DNA from 2 places in the Qipengyuania sp. NPDC077410 genome. Region 1 is predicted to be linked to the other one. Evidence: riboswitches for the same ligand, from Rfam matches in the RefSeq annotation. Region 1 holds a riboswitch; the other holds the start of a gene.

Evidence for each region. A riboswitch is a leader RNA that binds a small molecule or an ion and turns the genes downstream of it on or off. The one in region 1 is predicted to bind cobalamin.
Region 2: linked by a shared signal. The riboswitch ahead of metE (5-methyltetrahydropteroyltriglutamate--homocysteine S-methyltransferase) and the one ahead of ACIGGE_RS01540 (TonB-dependent siderophore receptor) in region 1 are both predicted to bind cobalamin.

What each region holds. Positions count from the first base shown of each region.
Region 1 covers NZ_JBITWB010000001.1:312,670-320,586, reverse strand. Annotated here, with positions in the region: gene ACIGGE_RS01570 (class I SAM-dependent methyltransferase) at 1-59, shown strand, start outside; gene ACIGGE_RS01565 (class I SAM-dependent methyltransferase) at 719-1,669, shown strand; gene ACIGGE_RS01560 (hypothetical protein) at 2,094-2,420, opposite strand; gene ACIGGE_RS01555 (hypothetical protein) at 2,659-3,456, shown strand; gene ACIGGE_RS01550 (hypothetical protein) at 3,599-3,766, opposite strand; gene ACIGGE_RS01545 (helix-turn-helix domain-containing protein) at 3,763-4,017, opposite strand; cobalamin riboswitch at 5,153-5,356, shown strand; gene ACIGGE_RS01540 (TonB-dependent siderophore receptor) at 5,532-7,463, shown strand; gene ACIGGE_RS01535 (hypothetical protein) at 7,475-7,917, shown strand, end outside.
Region 2 covers NZ_JBITWB010000008.1:6,381-14,297, forward strand. Annotated here, with positions in the region: gene ACIGGE_RS17825 (acyl-CoA thioesterase) at 1-778, opposite strand, end outside; gene metE (5-methyltetrahydropteroyltriglutamate--homocysteine S-methyltransferase) at 783-3,086, opposite strand; cobalamin riboswitch at 3,199-3,421, opposite strand; gene ACIGGE_RS17835 (S46 family peptidase) at 3,561-5,609, opposite strand; gene ACIGGE_RS17840 (alkaline phosphatase PhoX) at 5,775-7,100, opposite strand; gene ACIGGE_RS17845 (hypothetical protein) at 7,255-7,452, opposite strand; gene ACIGGE_RS17850 (translocation/assembly module TamB domain-containing protein) at 7,452-7,917, opposite strand, start outside.

The sequences.
Region 1 (7,917 bases):
TCATCTACGAGGGTGAAGGAGTGAAAGGTCTTCTCATAGGTCGGAGGGACAAGATTTAACGGGAAGGGCAAAAGCCAAACCGGAAGGCAATACGGACATAACGGCGAATAGATTTGCTGAATGCCCAGCTTTTAAAGAACTTACGATCACTCCTAAAGTAGGACGTGATCAGGGGTAATAGCCAGTCTCGTACAGGGGCCTAGGATGCGGAGCATGTCATTGCGCGTGGCAATTGGCGGACACAACGCCCGAGCCGGCGCGCATGCGGCTGAAACTGGAAATGAGAACTGGCAATTGTTGCTCTGGCAGCTTTCGCTCGAGCCTAATGGTCTGGGATATGCAGGGTGACGATGCGAACGGTGATGGGCATCCAAACATCGAAGAATATCTGAACATGCTGGCAAAGGACGATTTCCATTGCGAAACGCGGTTCGACAGTTCCCGGCAATTGCCAGCACCAGACTGTGGTCGGGGTTGAACGGGAAAGCCAACTCCTCCCTCGGCACTAGGCGGGATGCATTTCCCAGCTCTGGCAAATCAGGTGGAGGGTATACCAAAGAGAATTTGAGTTTGCGGCTGGCGGCGAGCAAATGACGCTGATCTACCGGGCACTGGTAAAAGAAGCGCAGCCTGCCGTGAACATAACAGACAGGAGTAGCCTCTCGTCTCAATAGCGGGCGCGCTTCGGCGTGATCGCCTTTCAGAGGAGATCATTCTCATGCTTGCTTCGATCCAAGACCTCGACGGTGCGCTCCAAAGTCCCATCACTGGAGAGGCGCTTAAATTCGAAAACGGACGCGTGAGCCGCCGGACCTCGGTCGGCGGAAGCGAGCCCTGCGACTTTCCAGTAACCCGTGGAAAACCCGTGCTTATCGATTTTGCGAATTCGGTAATCCGCCGCGAAGATCTTGAAACAACGAATGCAGAAAGCGCGATCGCGCGGCCACGATATTCCTTCGCCACGAGACTGATCAAATCCCTGCTGTCGCCCGAAAAGAAATCGACGCGCAGAAATGTCTGTCGTCTGATTTCCGAACTCAAGCGCCGGTCCGATCGTCCCAGGGTTCTCGTGATCGGTGGCGGGAGCGAGGGACAGGGAATGAAGGCGCTCTATGCCGACCCCGATGTGAAAATTTTTGCCTTCGACATCTATTCGACGCCGCAGGTGCAGTTCGTCGCCGATGCGCACGATATTCCGATCATCGATGGCTATTTCGATGGGGTCGTGGTGCAGGCTGTGCTCGAACACGTCCTGGAGCCGCAGCGAGTGGCAGACGAAATCTGGCGGGTGCTGAAGCCCGGAGGCCTGGTTTATGCCGAGACCCCCTTCATGCAGCAGGTCCACGAAGGGGCTTACGATTTCACCAGATTTACCGAGAGCGGTCACCGCTATCTGTTCCGCCGATTTGCCCTGATCGATTCAGGCGCATCCGGCGGACCGGGAAGACAGTTGATGTGGGCAGTCGATTATTTCGTGCGCAGCGTTTTTCGCTCACGCGCCGCCGGCAAGATCGCCAAGCTGGCCTTTTTCTGGGCAGTCTATTTCGACGCGATCATCCCTGGCGACTATGCCATCGACGGTGCCAGCGGAGTTTATTTCCTGGGCACGAAATCTGACCAGACGGTCGGTCCGGATGCCATCATCGCGCATTATGGTGGGGCGCAATAGCTGTTTCACCCGAGTGAACATCATACAGCGCCACATCCAGGCACGATGCATGTAGTTCCTCATAAGCAGCGCCGAACTTTTCGAGCGCGTAATCTCTCGCCACGGTGGATGGCGGGTCATTTGCAGCAATGGAATGAGGGCGCAAATGCGATCGTGGTACCTTGTTCAAACATCCCAGGACCCGATGGATGCCTTTCTGATCCAACCACGAACAGGACAACACAAATGCGTTGGTCCAGAAAGCCCAACAAATGCTCGAAGGTTTCTCTGCTAAAGGCTTCACGGATGACTGTGAGCAATCGAAGACGGGTGCCGCAGAAAGCGTACCCTTTGCTGGCAGCAAAAAGGCCGCTTCCGGACAGTCCGCTTTTGGGTTCGCTAATGCAGGAAGCGGACTTTCGGGTAACGACCCCATTACGGACATTCACTGGACGGGTGATGGCCAGCATTCAAGACGCGTGTTGTCGGTCGAGTTCATTCCCCGTATTACGAAATCAGGCAGTTGTTGCAGTCGAGCCAGGACCTCAGTCTCGCCGGTCGCCATCTGAGGAAAGGCGACCTTTGTTTGGCCGGTGTTGTCGTTGAGAAGCCACCAAACGTCTGCTCCCCAAGGGCCATCATCTTTGGTCTCTACATAAACAGCAGCAAGGTCTGTCATCTTGATGCGCTGCTCGGCCTGCTTGGGCGCTCGACAGACAATCTCATCGTCCGCTGTCAGTTCGACCACGAATTGCGCTTCAGGATGCTTCATCCGAGCATGATGCCTTCAGGAAGGGTCTGGCGCAATGTCCGCTTCCCACCCCAGTTCTTGCCGTCTCCGCCCAGTGCGGTGCTAATCAAAAGCAGACATTTTGCTAAAAAGGCCGTTGCTGCCCGTCAGCTTTTGGAGCAGTTACTTATTAATGCCATTTTCGATACGCCTGCCAACCACACTTCTCAGCCTTGTTCTAATCGGCTGCGTGGCGGGGGAAGCTGAGGATCAACCCGAGATGGCAGCGTTCGAGATGGCCTACGCCGATGCGCCATTAACTCCACGGCCGGATGACGTGCGATTTTTCGAAAGACCAAATCTTCTTTCGGAGATGCGAAATGGGCAATCACCCATGGCTGAAGTCGTCTTGGTAGAGCGTGATCCATGGAAACAGGTGATTGGGTCCGACTCACCTAGGTTCGCCCTCTATGAAGATGGCCGGGTCATTTATCGTGAAGGTGATGAATATCGCTCCGTGGAACTGAGCGCAGCAGAATTAGAGTCATTCCGCAAATCATTCGCGACTGCGCATAATTCGGCCCTTTCGGGTGGCTATGACGTTGCCTTGGCGACCGACCAGCCTGACAATTCGCTGCTGCTATATCGCGGCGAACCAGTTTATCTCAATGTGTATGGCTCGCTCGACGACGAACAAGTGATTGCTCGCCTACCTCGTTCCGTGCGCGATGCGTATGAAACCGTGCGCACATTTAGCCACACCCGCTCTGAACCATGGATGCCCGAAAAGATTGAGGTCATGGTCCAGCCATACGAGTATGCGCCGGAGCCATCGATAAAATGGAACGAGGATTGGCCGGGACTCTCTCACCCGACTACGGTTCAACGGGGCGAAAGCTACAGCTTGTTCTTGCCCACTTCCGAGCGGAAGAACCTGCAACAGTTTCTTGCCGCTAGGAACGAAAGGGGGGCTATCGAGATCGATGGCCGCAAATGGGCGGCCTCAACTAGAATACCTTTCCCCCGCGAAGAGCTTTGGATGGCCCCCAACCAGGAAGTTGACGGCACGCCGAACTAAGTCCGACTGTCCGCTTCCCACCCTATAATCGGACGTTTGCGTTGCTCAGTGCCGAAGCAAAGCTGTCGGTCCGCTTTTAGGTGTTCTCAAGAAGAGCCTGAACGTCCGGAATTGGGGCGCGTAGCTGCCATAGCCAGAGAGCCTAGGATCGCTGCGAAAGCGCAATCACCAATCTGGCGGCCAGCGCTTCTTCTGCGTTTGCACGCCGCGCTTTGATCTTCGAGACCAGCTGACGTTTGGAATGATCTGGCATGCTCACGATTGCGGCAAGCACCACAGCTTTCAGCAAGTCAGGATGCGCCGTAATCATATAGCGGTCCCCGGTACCTGATCGGCAGGACGACGTAGCCGCTCAACCAGCGAGCGCAGGCTGGCTGTGAGCACGAGGGTTGCGCTCCCCATCTTGATGATCTCGATCTCGTCTCTGGAAATGAGCACATAGAGTGTGCTGCGTCCGATCCCGAGATAGCGACAGGCTTCGGGTACGCGCATGGCGATCGGTTCGATGGCCTGGGGCCCGCATTGCTCGCAAGGATGCTCTGTCGTGCTCGCAGATGGCATAGCCGTCGATCCTTTCATCTTTCGGGTGATGACGGACCGACCTTGGGAAGCATGGAGGGAACAGGCCGGCCCGCCATCAGCACTGAGTATCGATCGATTAGGGCACCCTGCGCCACATGACGTTCCTACGCCGCAGCTGTCGTTCTTTCGCCGCAGCGCAGAGGCGTGGGGGCAAGCACTCCAGTCAAATGCACCGATGCTCATCGGGACGGCGAAGGACGTCCGGGCGAAAGCGGGTTACCGAACGAAAACAGCGCAGAACGCCAAGCGCCGTCGCCAATCTGTTTGATAGCAAAGAACTTTTTGAAATTAGCGCCGCAGGGGCAATATGGGTGCCGTCGCATATTACTGAACGAAACCAACCACCTGCGCCCCGACCGACGGCGGCGCTTTTATCTCGCCCTCATTTTCTTTCTTCAAATCAGACGCTTACGGACAAATACCCCACGCCGATTACGCCTGCAAGCGGAGTGCATCGCGACTGTATCCGGCGCTGCCAGCGACCTGCAGTGATAGCGTTGCGAGTGTGCTTCTGATTAGCAACCAAGCTGCAAAGTTTCTGTAGCGGCAGTGTCTAAGAGCGTCGCTAAATGATGCAACGCCAAGGCAGCGCAACGACGCGATCATCGCACACCAAGCGCCAGATATTCGGATTACGAGCGCACACGGGATACTCGACGATTGGTTGCAGCCACGCTCGTGGACGGCCTATGTGTCAGCTTCTGGGTCAATAATGTTGACGCTTTAATGTCGTGGTTTAGGGTGGGTGTGCGACGGTCGGCTTTTAGGCCGCGCATTCAATATAGAGGACATTGAACCGGCGACGAAGTTGGACCGTATGCGATCTGTCCGGCTTGCGCATTAGAAACTAAAATGCTGCCGTACGGCTTCCGACACCATTCGCGATATTTAAGAAAGGGTTGAGAATCGATCTCAGACGAAAGCGAAAGCTGGTGCCAATCCAAAGGTCGACGGATCAACATCTGGGCATTTCAGTTGGTGACCTAAACAGATACGATGGATTAAGTCCACCTACCCCCTAAAACGGCGACCATCGTCTTGCTGCGTTGCTCTGGAACTGCGCGCTTGCCGCTCATTCGACCAAAGTCTATGAGACGAGCGTCGGCAGAATCAAATGTCGATAAAGCGTGCCGGTAACGGGAACGCAGTGAGGTCTCGATAGGCCAATTCTGCGGCTGTCCCTGCAACTGTAAGCGGCGAGCGCGTAACATGGGTGGGGTTGGCTCCACAACCACTGGGCGGCAATTGTCGTCTGGGAAGGTATGTTTCGTGCGACAACCCGTGAGCCAGGAGACCGACCGGCGCGTGTCGCTCTTGCCGGGCTCATGGGATTGGCCAGGCGCGAAACGAATTTCGTCCGGGCGACGAGTAGCGGTTGGAGCCGCATCGGCAGGACTGCCGGGGGATGCACGCGTCCGTCCCTAGCAGTCTCGTCGACCGCACTCGTGCGGACGCTCCGGCCAAGTCGCCCGGCGCCCCGGAAATTCGTTCTCATGAAATACATTCACCTGTCGCTTCTGTCTTCCGTGCTTCTGCCGGCTCCATCGCTCGCTCAGACCATCGATCCCGCTGCCGATCCAGAGACATCCAACACCTCGATCGTCGTCACCGGGAACCGCGCCACCGATCCCATGCCGCTCGACCGGATCGGCGGATCGGTCACCGTCCTCGACGAGCAAATCCTCGACCGGAGGCAAGTCCGCGAGGTGTCCGACGTGCTCCGCGACGTCCCAGGGGTCGCGGTCGGACGGGTTCCCGGTCAGACACAGCTTCGGTTGCGCGGTGCTGAAGCCAACCATACGCTCGTCCTCGTTGACGGGATCGAGGTGTCGGATCCCTATGCCGGCGAGTTCGATTTCGGAACGCTTATCGCCGACGAGGCTTCGCGGATCGAGGTGCTGCGCGGACAGCAGAGCGCGATCTACGGGTCGGACGCGATCGGCGGCGTCATCCAGTACATCACTCTCGACGGCCGCGATGCGCCCGGGGCGGTCGCGCGGATCGAAGCCGGTTCGTTCGGCATGGTGAACGGTGCTGCCCGGATCGCTGGATATAGTGGCGATCTCGACTACGCGCTGTCCGCCACACTCAATACCACCGATGGCACGCCAGGCGCCCGGAACGGCACGCGCGATCTTGCGAACGACAGTGGTGCGGTCTCGCTGAAGACGACGTTCGCGCCATCAACCAATGCACGCCTCACTGGTGTATTACGCTACGCGCGCACCAATGCCGAATTCAACGACAGCGATTCCGATCCGGGAAGTCCGACCTTCGGATTCCAGGTCGATAGCCCCGGCAACCGCTTCGAGAACGAGGCTATCTATGTGCTCATCAGGGGCGAGCTAGACTTGCTCGACGATCGCTGGACCCAAGCGTTTTCGGCCCAGATCGCGGATACCCGGCGCGACGGTTTCGCTTCGACTGGACGCAGCTATGGCAGCGAGGGCCAGAGGTTGAAAGGGTCCTACGATACGACGTTGCGTATCGAGGCTGGCGGTCTGACCCACCGGGTCACGGCGGCTCTCGATGTCGAACGCGAACGCTTCCGTAACACCGATCCGACCGGCTTCGCATTCACCGGTCGCCGACAGATCGACAATGTCGGTCTCGTCGGCCAGTATGCGATCGATCTCGGAGACCGAGCGAGCGCGTCCGCATCCATCCGCAGGGACTGGAACGACCAGTTCGCCGATACAACCACGTACAGGCTTCAGGCGAGCTATCGGATCGCTGCGGCTACGCGAGTGCGCGGGGCCGTCGGATCGGGGGTGAAGAACCCCTCGTTCTACGAACTATATGGGTTCGTGGACGGCCGTTTCATCGGCAATCCCGACCTCAGGCCCGAGAAGTCGAGCGGATGGGAGATCGGGATCGACCAGTCGCTGTTCGGTGAGCGCGCTTCAATCGGGGTCACCTATTTCGAGAGCGAACTGGACGAAGAGATCTTCACTTCTTTTCCGCCCCCGAACTTCGTCGCCAGCCCTGGCAATCGCGATACCGTATCCAAGAGAAACGGCGTCGAAGTGTTCGGCGAGGCGCGCTTCGCGGAAGCTTGGCGCGTCAATGGAGCCTACACCTATCTGCGTTCCCACGAGGATGGCGCGCGCGAAGTGCGGCGGCCCTCCCATACCGCCAGCCTGGCTGTCGACTGGCGCGCTCCCAAGGATGCCGGAGGGGTCACGCTCGTTGCGCGCTACAATGGAGAGACGATCGACAGCGCTTTCATCGATCCCTCGTTCGTGCCGGTTCGCGTGCAACTGGACGACTACTTTCTGCTGAACGTCAACGCCGACGTGAGGGTGATGGATAATGTCGAGCTGTTCGGCCGAGTCGAGAATTTGACGGCCGCCGATTACGAGGATGTCTTCAGTTTCGCGACGCCCGGACGCTCGTTCGCCATTGGCGCGCGCGCGCGTTTCTAAGGAGAATTTCGATGACGGATGAAATGATAGCAAAGTCCGACATTGCGAGGTTCGCATGGCCTGTCACACTTGCCTTGGCGACGGTGGGCGGATCGCTGGTTGCCGCCTGCATGATGCCGTTCGTGGCTGTTACGATCGTGACCGCCGCGACCATGCGCCGCTCGCTCGCGTTAACGACGATCCTCGCGATCTGGGCGACCAACCAGTTGCTGGGGTTCACCGTCCTCGGCTACCCGCACACGGGATATGCGTTCGCCTGGGGCGGTGCGCTGGGCATCGCATCTATTCTCGCCATGCTCGCCGGTGCCATCATCATGGGAGAACAAAACGAGCTGAGCACCCTTCGGACATTTGGCGCCTTTCTGATCGGCTTCGCTGTTTACGAGGCTGCGCTATTCGGGTTTGCTTTGGTGGTAGGCGGGACAGAGACTTTCACGATGGCGATCGTGGGACA
Region 2 (7,917 bases), on a different contig from region 1:
ACTCGTGGCCCACCCGAATGGTCTTGCTCGTGCCCAACTCGTTCACGGCTACGAAGGTGAACGCCGCTGTCGCAGCATGGACGCGTATTCCGCTTAGCAGGTCTTCGGACCAGATTTCCACCGCAACGCGTACGGAACTACGCCCGGTCATCTTCACCTCGGCGACCAGTTCGACCATATCGCCTTCCCTGATTGGCGCGACGAAATCGATGCGGTCTGAAGATGCCATCACCAAGACCTCGCGTGTATGGCGGGTGGCGGCGATAAAAGCCGCTTTGCCCATCATCTTCAGCGCGTCGCCCCCGTAGAGCGTGCCGTAGTGGTTGGTTTGCCCAGGAAACACCATCTCTGCGAGCCGCAGGATAGAGCTCGGCTCTATGGGGGCGCATTCGAACATCGCCGGAAGCGGCAGTTTTGTCGTGGGGCCTTTTCTTGCCACCAATGTGAAGCGCCCGCGGGTGCATAGGCGTCGTTCACCTGAAACCGGCGCTTCTGCGATCAGCTCGACTTCGACATCGAGTGAACTTGTGCCCACGCGTACGAGGTGTCCTGTCACTTCCACCAGATCGCCTTCTTGCGCGGGAGCGGCGAAGTCGATCTTCTGCGATGAGGCGGTGACGAAGGGCGCGCGTCCGTGGCGCGAGGCAGCGAGGAATGCGACCTTGTCCATGTGCGCCAGTGCGACGCCGCCGAACAGCGTCCCGTGATGGTTCGTGTCGCCTGGGAACACGATGTCGATCAACTGCACGGCGGGCCGCGCGTCCTTCGTCTTACTCATCGGATTATGCCTCGGTGTTTGTTTCTGCACGCAAGGTTCGGGCGGCCGATACCATCGCGGCGATTGCCGGTTTGACTTCGTCCCAACCGCGGGTCTTCAGCCCGCAATCGGGATTTACCCAAAGCTGCTCCGGACGCAGATGCTTCTGCGCTAGTCGCATCAATGCAACCATCTCGTCCTTGCTCGGGACGCGCGCCGAGTGAATGTCGTAAATTCCCGGCCCGATTGCGCTGGGATAGCGATAGCTGGCAAAACCCGCGAGCAACTCCATCTGCGAACGTGCAGTTTCGATCGAGATGACGTCGGTGTCCATGGCCCCGATCGAAGGCAAAATGTCGTTGAACTCCGAATAGCACATATGCGTATGGATCTGGGTCTGGTTGCCGACGCCGGCAGCCGCGAGGCGGAAACAGTCGACCGCCCAATCCAGATAGGCCGGCCAGTCACGCTCGCGCAGGGGAAGTCCTTCACGCAGCGCTGCCTCATCGATCTGGATCGCCTTGCAGCCCGCCGCTTCCAGGTCGAGTACCTCGTCGCGGATCGCCAGCGCGATCTGGCGGCAACTCGCCTCTCGGGGCTGATCGTCGCGCACGAAACTCCAGTTGAGGATCGTGACCGGACCGGTCAGCATGCCTTTGACAGGCTTGTCGGTCAGCCCCTGAGCATAGCGCCACCAATGGACCGTCATCGGTTCGGGCCGCGAAACATCGCCATATAGGATCGGTGGCCTGACGCAGCGCGATCCGTAGCTCTGCACCCAGCCATTCACGGTGAAAGCAAAACCCGCAAGCTTCTCGCCGAAATACTGGACCATGTCGTTTCGCTCGAATTCGCCATGGACCAGCATGTCGAGCCCGGCCTCTTCCTGCCATCTGATCGCGCGCTCGGTCTCTTGGTGCAGGAAAGCGTCGTAGCTCTTACTGTCCAGTACGCCGCGATTATACTCCGCGCGGGCTTTGCGCACGGCGCCGGTCTGCGGAAAGGACCCGATGGTGGTTGTCGGGAAGAGAGGTAGATTGAGCACCTTGCTCTGAGTCTTGACGCGCTCGGCATGACCCGCGCGGCGTTCGCGCATGTCAGGCGTGAGGGCAGCGATCCGTTCGCTGACAGTGCGATCATGGATGCGTGCAGCAGTCTTGCGCGCTTCGGTCGCACGGGCGGAGGCGGCCAACTCAGCTGCGACGCTTTTTCTTCCATTCGCTAACGCCCGGCGCAGCAGATCGAGCTCCTCGATCTTTTGCACTGCAAATGCCAGCCACTGCTTCAACTCATCGTCCAGCCTGCTTTCCAACTGCAGATCGACGGGCACGTGCAGCAGGGAGCAGGAGGGGGCGAGCACCAGATCACGCTGCGCCGCCAGCGGCTCCAGACGATCCAGCAGCGCGGCCAGATCGGCGCGCCAGATATTGCGCCCGTCCACCACGCCAAGCGAGAGCAGGCGGTTTTGCGGCACCGCCTTCACCACCGCATCCAATTGCTCCGGCGCGCGCGCCAGATCGATGTGCAGTCCGGCGACCGGCAGGGAGGCGGCGAGCGACAGGTTATTTTCCAGACCTCCGAAATAGGTGGCCAGCATGATCTTCGGCCCAGCACGGCCCAGCTTGGCATAAGCGCGGGTAAACGCGCGGCGCTGCCGATCGGTAAGGTCTGTAACGAGGATGGGTTCATCGATCTGCACCCATTCAGCGCCTGCTTCCTCAAGCCGTGCGAGCACAGTGACATAAAGCGCAAGAACCTCTTCGAGCAGGTCGAACGGATCGCTTCCGTACTCTTTTGCAAGGCTCAGCCAGGTTACCGGTCCAAGGATGACCGGACGCGTTTCAAAACCCTGCGCCTTGGCTTCGAGATAGTCCTCCAGAGGCTTGATGTGCCCGAGTTGCAGCCGAGTTTCAGGCTCGATCTCGGGGACAATGAAATGATAGTTGGTGTCGAACCATTTGGTCATCTCGCCAGCGGTCACGCTGCCATGCGCGTGGCCGCAAGTCGCACCGCCGGTCGCACCGCGTGCCATCGCAAAATAGGTTTCGAGCCCGGCTGCTTGGCCGCTGGCGAGGCCATAGCGCGCCGGAATGGCGCCGAGCATCACGCTTGTGTCGAGCACATGGTCGTACAGCGAGAAATCATTTGAGGGCAGCCAATCGACGCCGAGTGCCTTCTGCCGCGCCCATGTCGCGGTCCTCAGGCCCTGTGCGGCCTCTTCCAATTCGTCTTGTGAAATAGTGCCGGCCCAGAATTTCTCGAGTGCGAACTTCAGTTCGCGGCGTGGGCCGATGCGGGGAAACCCCAAGCTAGCAACGGAAACGGTCATTTTCATTTACCCCGATGAAGACGGGGGAGACCGGTCGGGCGCGCGCGCCGGACGCGCGACGGTAGATCCGGGCGCGCGTCATGCAAGCGACCAGACCGGGCACCCCGCCGGTGGACGTTATCGCGTCGGAGGCAGGTCTCCTGGCTCGCGGGTCAAAGCAAAACGGTCCGTCTTCCCGGAAGGCGAGCCTTCCAGTGACATGAGTGGACCGCCGCTCGCCGCTTACAGTTGCGGGGGCAGCGCCGGCATTGCTCCCTTGTCAGGGCGCGCACCGGCTTCCCGTCTTAGCTCCGGCGCGGCGAACCCACCGGAGAACCTCGACAAACATCCCATCGGCCTTCCAAGCCATCACGTCAATAGAGCATATAAAGAATTCTTTATATGCTCTATTGATAGGCGATCATCCGAATTTTTAATGCCTGTTCGTAAAGCGGACAGGCGTTTTCAGCTCGCCCGTTACTGGACGAGCAGTGCTCAGCGCCGGGCCAGTTCCTCGACGAGGGCAGGGGCGGGATAGATCGTCTCCAACGCCTCCTGCACCGCTGCGGCAGAGACAGCGACGGTTCGATTGAGCGTGCCATCGTATCCGTAATTGCCACCCAGCGAATGGATGTTGCCGTCGAAGGCTGCACCGATCACGGTACCGGCCCGGTCGATCACCGGTGATCCGGAGTTGCCGCCGATGATATCGTTCGTCGTCACGAAATCGTAGGTCGTATTCTTGTCGATCTTCGTCTGGTTTGCAGCGAAGGCCGGTGCCACATCGAAGGGTGCGTTGCCGGTAGCACGCTCAAAGGTTCCGCCCATCGTCGTTTGGAACGGGACCTGATTGCCACGCTCGATCCAGCCCTTCACCTGGCCATAGCTGATGCGCAGGGTAAAAGTGGCGTCTGGATAGAGGCTGTCACCGTAGGCGGCAAAGCGCGCATCGGCCAGTTTGACGCCGGCGGCTGCCAGTGGACCCGAATACTGGGCGTCAGCCAGCGCCTTCAATTCGCGCTGGCGCGTGGCCAGTTTGAGCGCGTACTTGATCATGGGATCGTCAGAAGCCTCTACCGCCTCGAGGCCGCCATCCCACAGCGCCTTTCGGACTGCCGGATCGGCGAGGGAAGTGCCGTTTACCAGCCGTTCGGCAAGCTGTTCGGGGCTCTCCTTCCCGAGCAGAAGCTTGGTGTCGGGATCGTCCACGCCGAGATATTCGCGCGCCTTGGATAGGCTCCATTCCATGCCCAGTTCATCCAACCACGGATTGACGGGCCGTTCGTCGAGCACCTGCTTTTCAGTCAGCGGCAGCGCGCTGTCGGTATAGCCGGGCAGACGCTCTGAATTGGGTTTGCCGCGTTCCTGTGCCGCAAAGACCAGAGTTTGCGCGTAGCTGTAAAGATCGCCCGATGGCTGGGTGAAACGAAGCGGATAGTAGAGCGCGCGGTACGCGTTCATCGCCTCATCCACCGTCGTCCAGGGATCTCCGATCTCGCTATCGCCCGCAACCTGCTGGCGCAGATCGTTCTGCGCTTCGGCGAGTCTGGCAGTGAAAGCCGGATCGTTAAGTGCCTTGGTGCGACCGATATAAACCTTCAGACTGTTCTCGATGCCGCTAAGCATGTCGCCGCCTTCGCGGGCATGTTCCTTGCTTTCTTCCATTGCGCGGATCAACCGACCACGCAGTTCACTGAGCGTGGCGACCGTAACCGGCAGCCGTACTTCGCGCTCGAATGCCAACTGGCTGTCCGTCCATAGGCGGCTGGTCGATCCCGGGTTGCCAACCACAAAGGTGATTTCGCCTTCTTCCGGAGCGCGAGGGTTCCATTTTAGGTGCTCGGGCGTCGCGATCGGCCGACCATTCTCATATGCGCGCAGAAAGCTTGCATCGAGCGAGTAGCGCGGAAAATTGAAATTGTCCGGGTCGCCGCCAAAGGTCGCGGCTCGATCTTCAGGTGCCCAGGCCAGGCGCACGTCGGAGTACTTGCGATAGGTGTAGAGCTTGTACTGTCCGCCACCGAAAAGCGTCACCACCTGACAGCGGGTCGTCTCCGAGTCGGGGCAGCCGGCCTTCTCCAGCTCGGCGATCTTCGCGTCGCGCGCTTTGGTCAGCGCCTCTCCGGTCTGCGATCCGATCGCGCCAATCACATCGGGCGTGACGTCCGAGATCATGGTGACCACTTCGGCCTGCTGACCCGGACATTTGAGCTCGGCATCGCGCCGGTCCGCAACGAACCCATTGAGCAGATAGTCGGCAGTCTCGTCCGAATTGTCGAACAGGCAGCTCGCGACACAATGGTGGTTGGTCAGGATCAATCCATCGGGCGATACGAAGCTGGCCGAACAGCCGCCCGTCAGTCGCACAGCCGAATTGCGCACCGTATCGAGCCACGCCTGATCGGGAGCCCAGCCATATTGCTCGCGGACCTGCTCGGCTGGAAAACCGTCGAACGTCCACATGCCTTCTTCTGCCATGGCAGGTTGCGAAGCCAGCGCACAAATGGCGGCGGCGGCAAAAAGTGCGTTTCGATTGATTTGCATCTGACTGTTCCTCCTGGTTCGAGGGCGGTCATGCGATCTGTAGGATGGCCGCTCTTGGCGATATGTTAGACCTCTTCCGCGCCTTTGCGCCAGTCTTCTGGTAAATTCAGCGCTACTGAGGCCCTGACCCCGCGCTGGCTTTCGGGGCTCGGAATTTTCGCCGATCTAGACGGCCCACGGGCCTGTAATGGCAAGAGTCCGCGTCGGTGAATATGCGTTGACGAAGAACCACTTGCCGTCAGGCGAAAAACATCCGCCTGCCAGTTCTGTCTGCATGCGCAGGCGACCCAGAGTATAAGCCCGGCCATCGGGCGTAATACCGCGAAGATGGTTATCGACCACTTCGGTATACTGGTCTTCGCAGACAATCAGGTGGCCGTTCGGACCCACGGTGAGATTGTCGCCGTAGTTGAACTGGTCTTTTCTCTGGCTTTCGAAAAACAGTTCGATCTGGTCGGGTTCGCCGCCAGTGCCGGGGACAAGTCGCAAGATCTGGCCGAGTTTTCGCTGGCCACCATTCGTTGAGCAGACGAATATTTCGTCTGTTCCCGTGTGGATGCCTTCACCTCTGGCGACGAGGGCGGCACCCTTTGCCGCGGCCCGGCTTCGCAGGTCGTCATTCGGGGATTCGACATCGTCGCAATCGATCCAGCGTACGGTGTGACGAGACCCGACCGCCATGTCGGCGGACGTCCAGTTGCGCGTGTCCGATAGGCCCTCCACGACCATCGCCTGCAGTAGACCGCCGTCGCCAAGGCGCCCAGGGGTGGTCGGAACGAAACGGTAGAGCACGCTGTCGTCACGATCTTCGCTAAGATAGACGATCCCCGTTCTCGGATCGACACAAGCCGCTTCATGATTGAAGCGACCCATGGCTTTCAGGGGAACCGCATCGATCAGGCCGGTCGCATTGGCCGGAACTTCGAACACCCAGCCATGATTTTCAGCGAGACCTTCGCCGAAACGCTGGCCCGGGCCCGTGGGTGCTTCCTCACAGGTCAGCCAACTTCCCCATGGCGTGATGCCGCCCGAACAGTTGCGGATCGTCCCTGCAAGCGAGCGGAACTCGCGCTTTACCTCAAGTGTGGTTGCATCGAGTACGATGGATGTGGTCCCGCCAGGCACGATAGCGCCGTCGCGTGTGCCGAAACCTTTGGCGAGAACGCCGCCGGCATCATCAGCCGGCACCAGTTCGTGGTTGCGGATGAGCACAATTTCATCGTTGCCGAGCGAGAAACAGCCCATGCCATCGGCCTTGTCGGGCACGGTGCAGCCATCGGTCATCGCATTCCCTAGGCTCGACAGGAGCCGGTAGGAAAAGCCGCGGGGAAGGTCGAGCATTCCGGCAGGATCGGGAACCAGTGGACCGTAATCCGCGAATGATGACGGCGCCGACGTCAGCGGAGCTGACCGGCCAGTGCAACCATTCAACAACAATCCGGAAAAGGCCGCGCCGGTAGCGCCGATGAAATTGCGGCGGTTCAGTAGCATCAGAATTCTCTCTTACCCGGTGACCGGAAACGGCCCTTTAGCGGCGATGCTCGCTATAGCCAACGCTCCTCTGAGAGGCAGCGGCATGACAACGGTTTGGTAATTCCGCGATGGGCGCGGTTCTTCGTCGCTGCGGCTGGTCGCCACGAGCTAGTCAATTTTCGCGCTCCTTTACGGACACGGGCTGTTTTGTCGTGACGGGGTTGGGGCTTGGGGAAGGGGTGAGCTCCCGATCCAGTTCCTTTGCTTTGCTTTCTATCTCGTCTTGGGCGATTTCGTACCGCTCATCGAACGACTTCTCCCGTTCGCAAGCTGACAGTACGAGCGGCAGCAGAATTGCAAGCCGTCGCATCAGTAATTCTTCCGATAACGCACGTTCACATTGGTAGCCCCTGACCCCCCGGCTTGGCTGAGGATCGACAGAAACGGGGTTAGGCTCACTTCAAGCTGTGTCGCGGTGAACCCCCGCGCATCGGTGATGAATTCCACATAGATGTCGTCGGTCAGATACTGACCTGCGGCGAGCGCCGTCCCGCGGCCGTTGGTGTCGTCGGGCCCAAGAATGCGGAGCCGGTCTACGCCAGTTGCCGAGCGCAGCTTCCCAAGGGGATTGAGGCCGCCGCCACTCCCGCGCAGCGAATTGAGCGAGGCTGCCAATTGCACTGCCTGTATGGTCGAAAGATTACCGATCGAACTACCGAACAGAATGCGGGACACGATTTCGTCTTGCGGTAATCCCGGAACGCTCGAGAAGGCGATCTGCGGGTCGTAAGCACGGCCCGACACATTGACGTTGACGACGACGTCCTCGATGTCG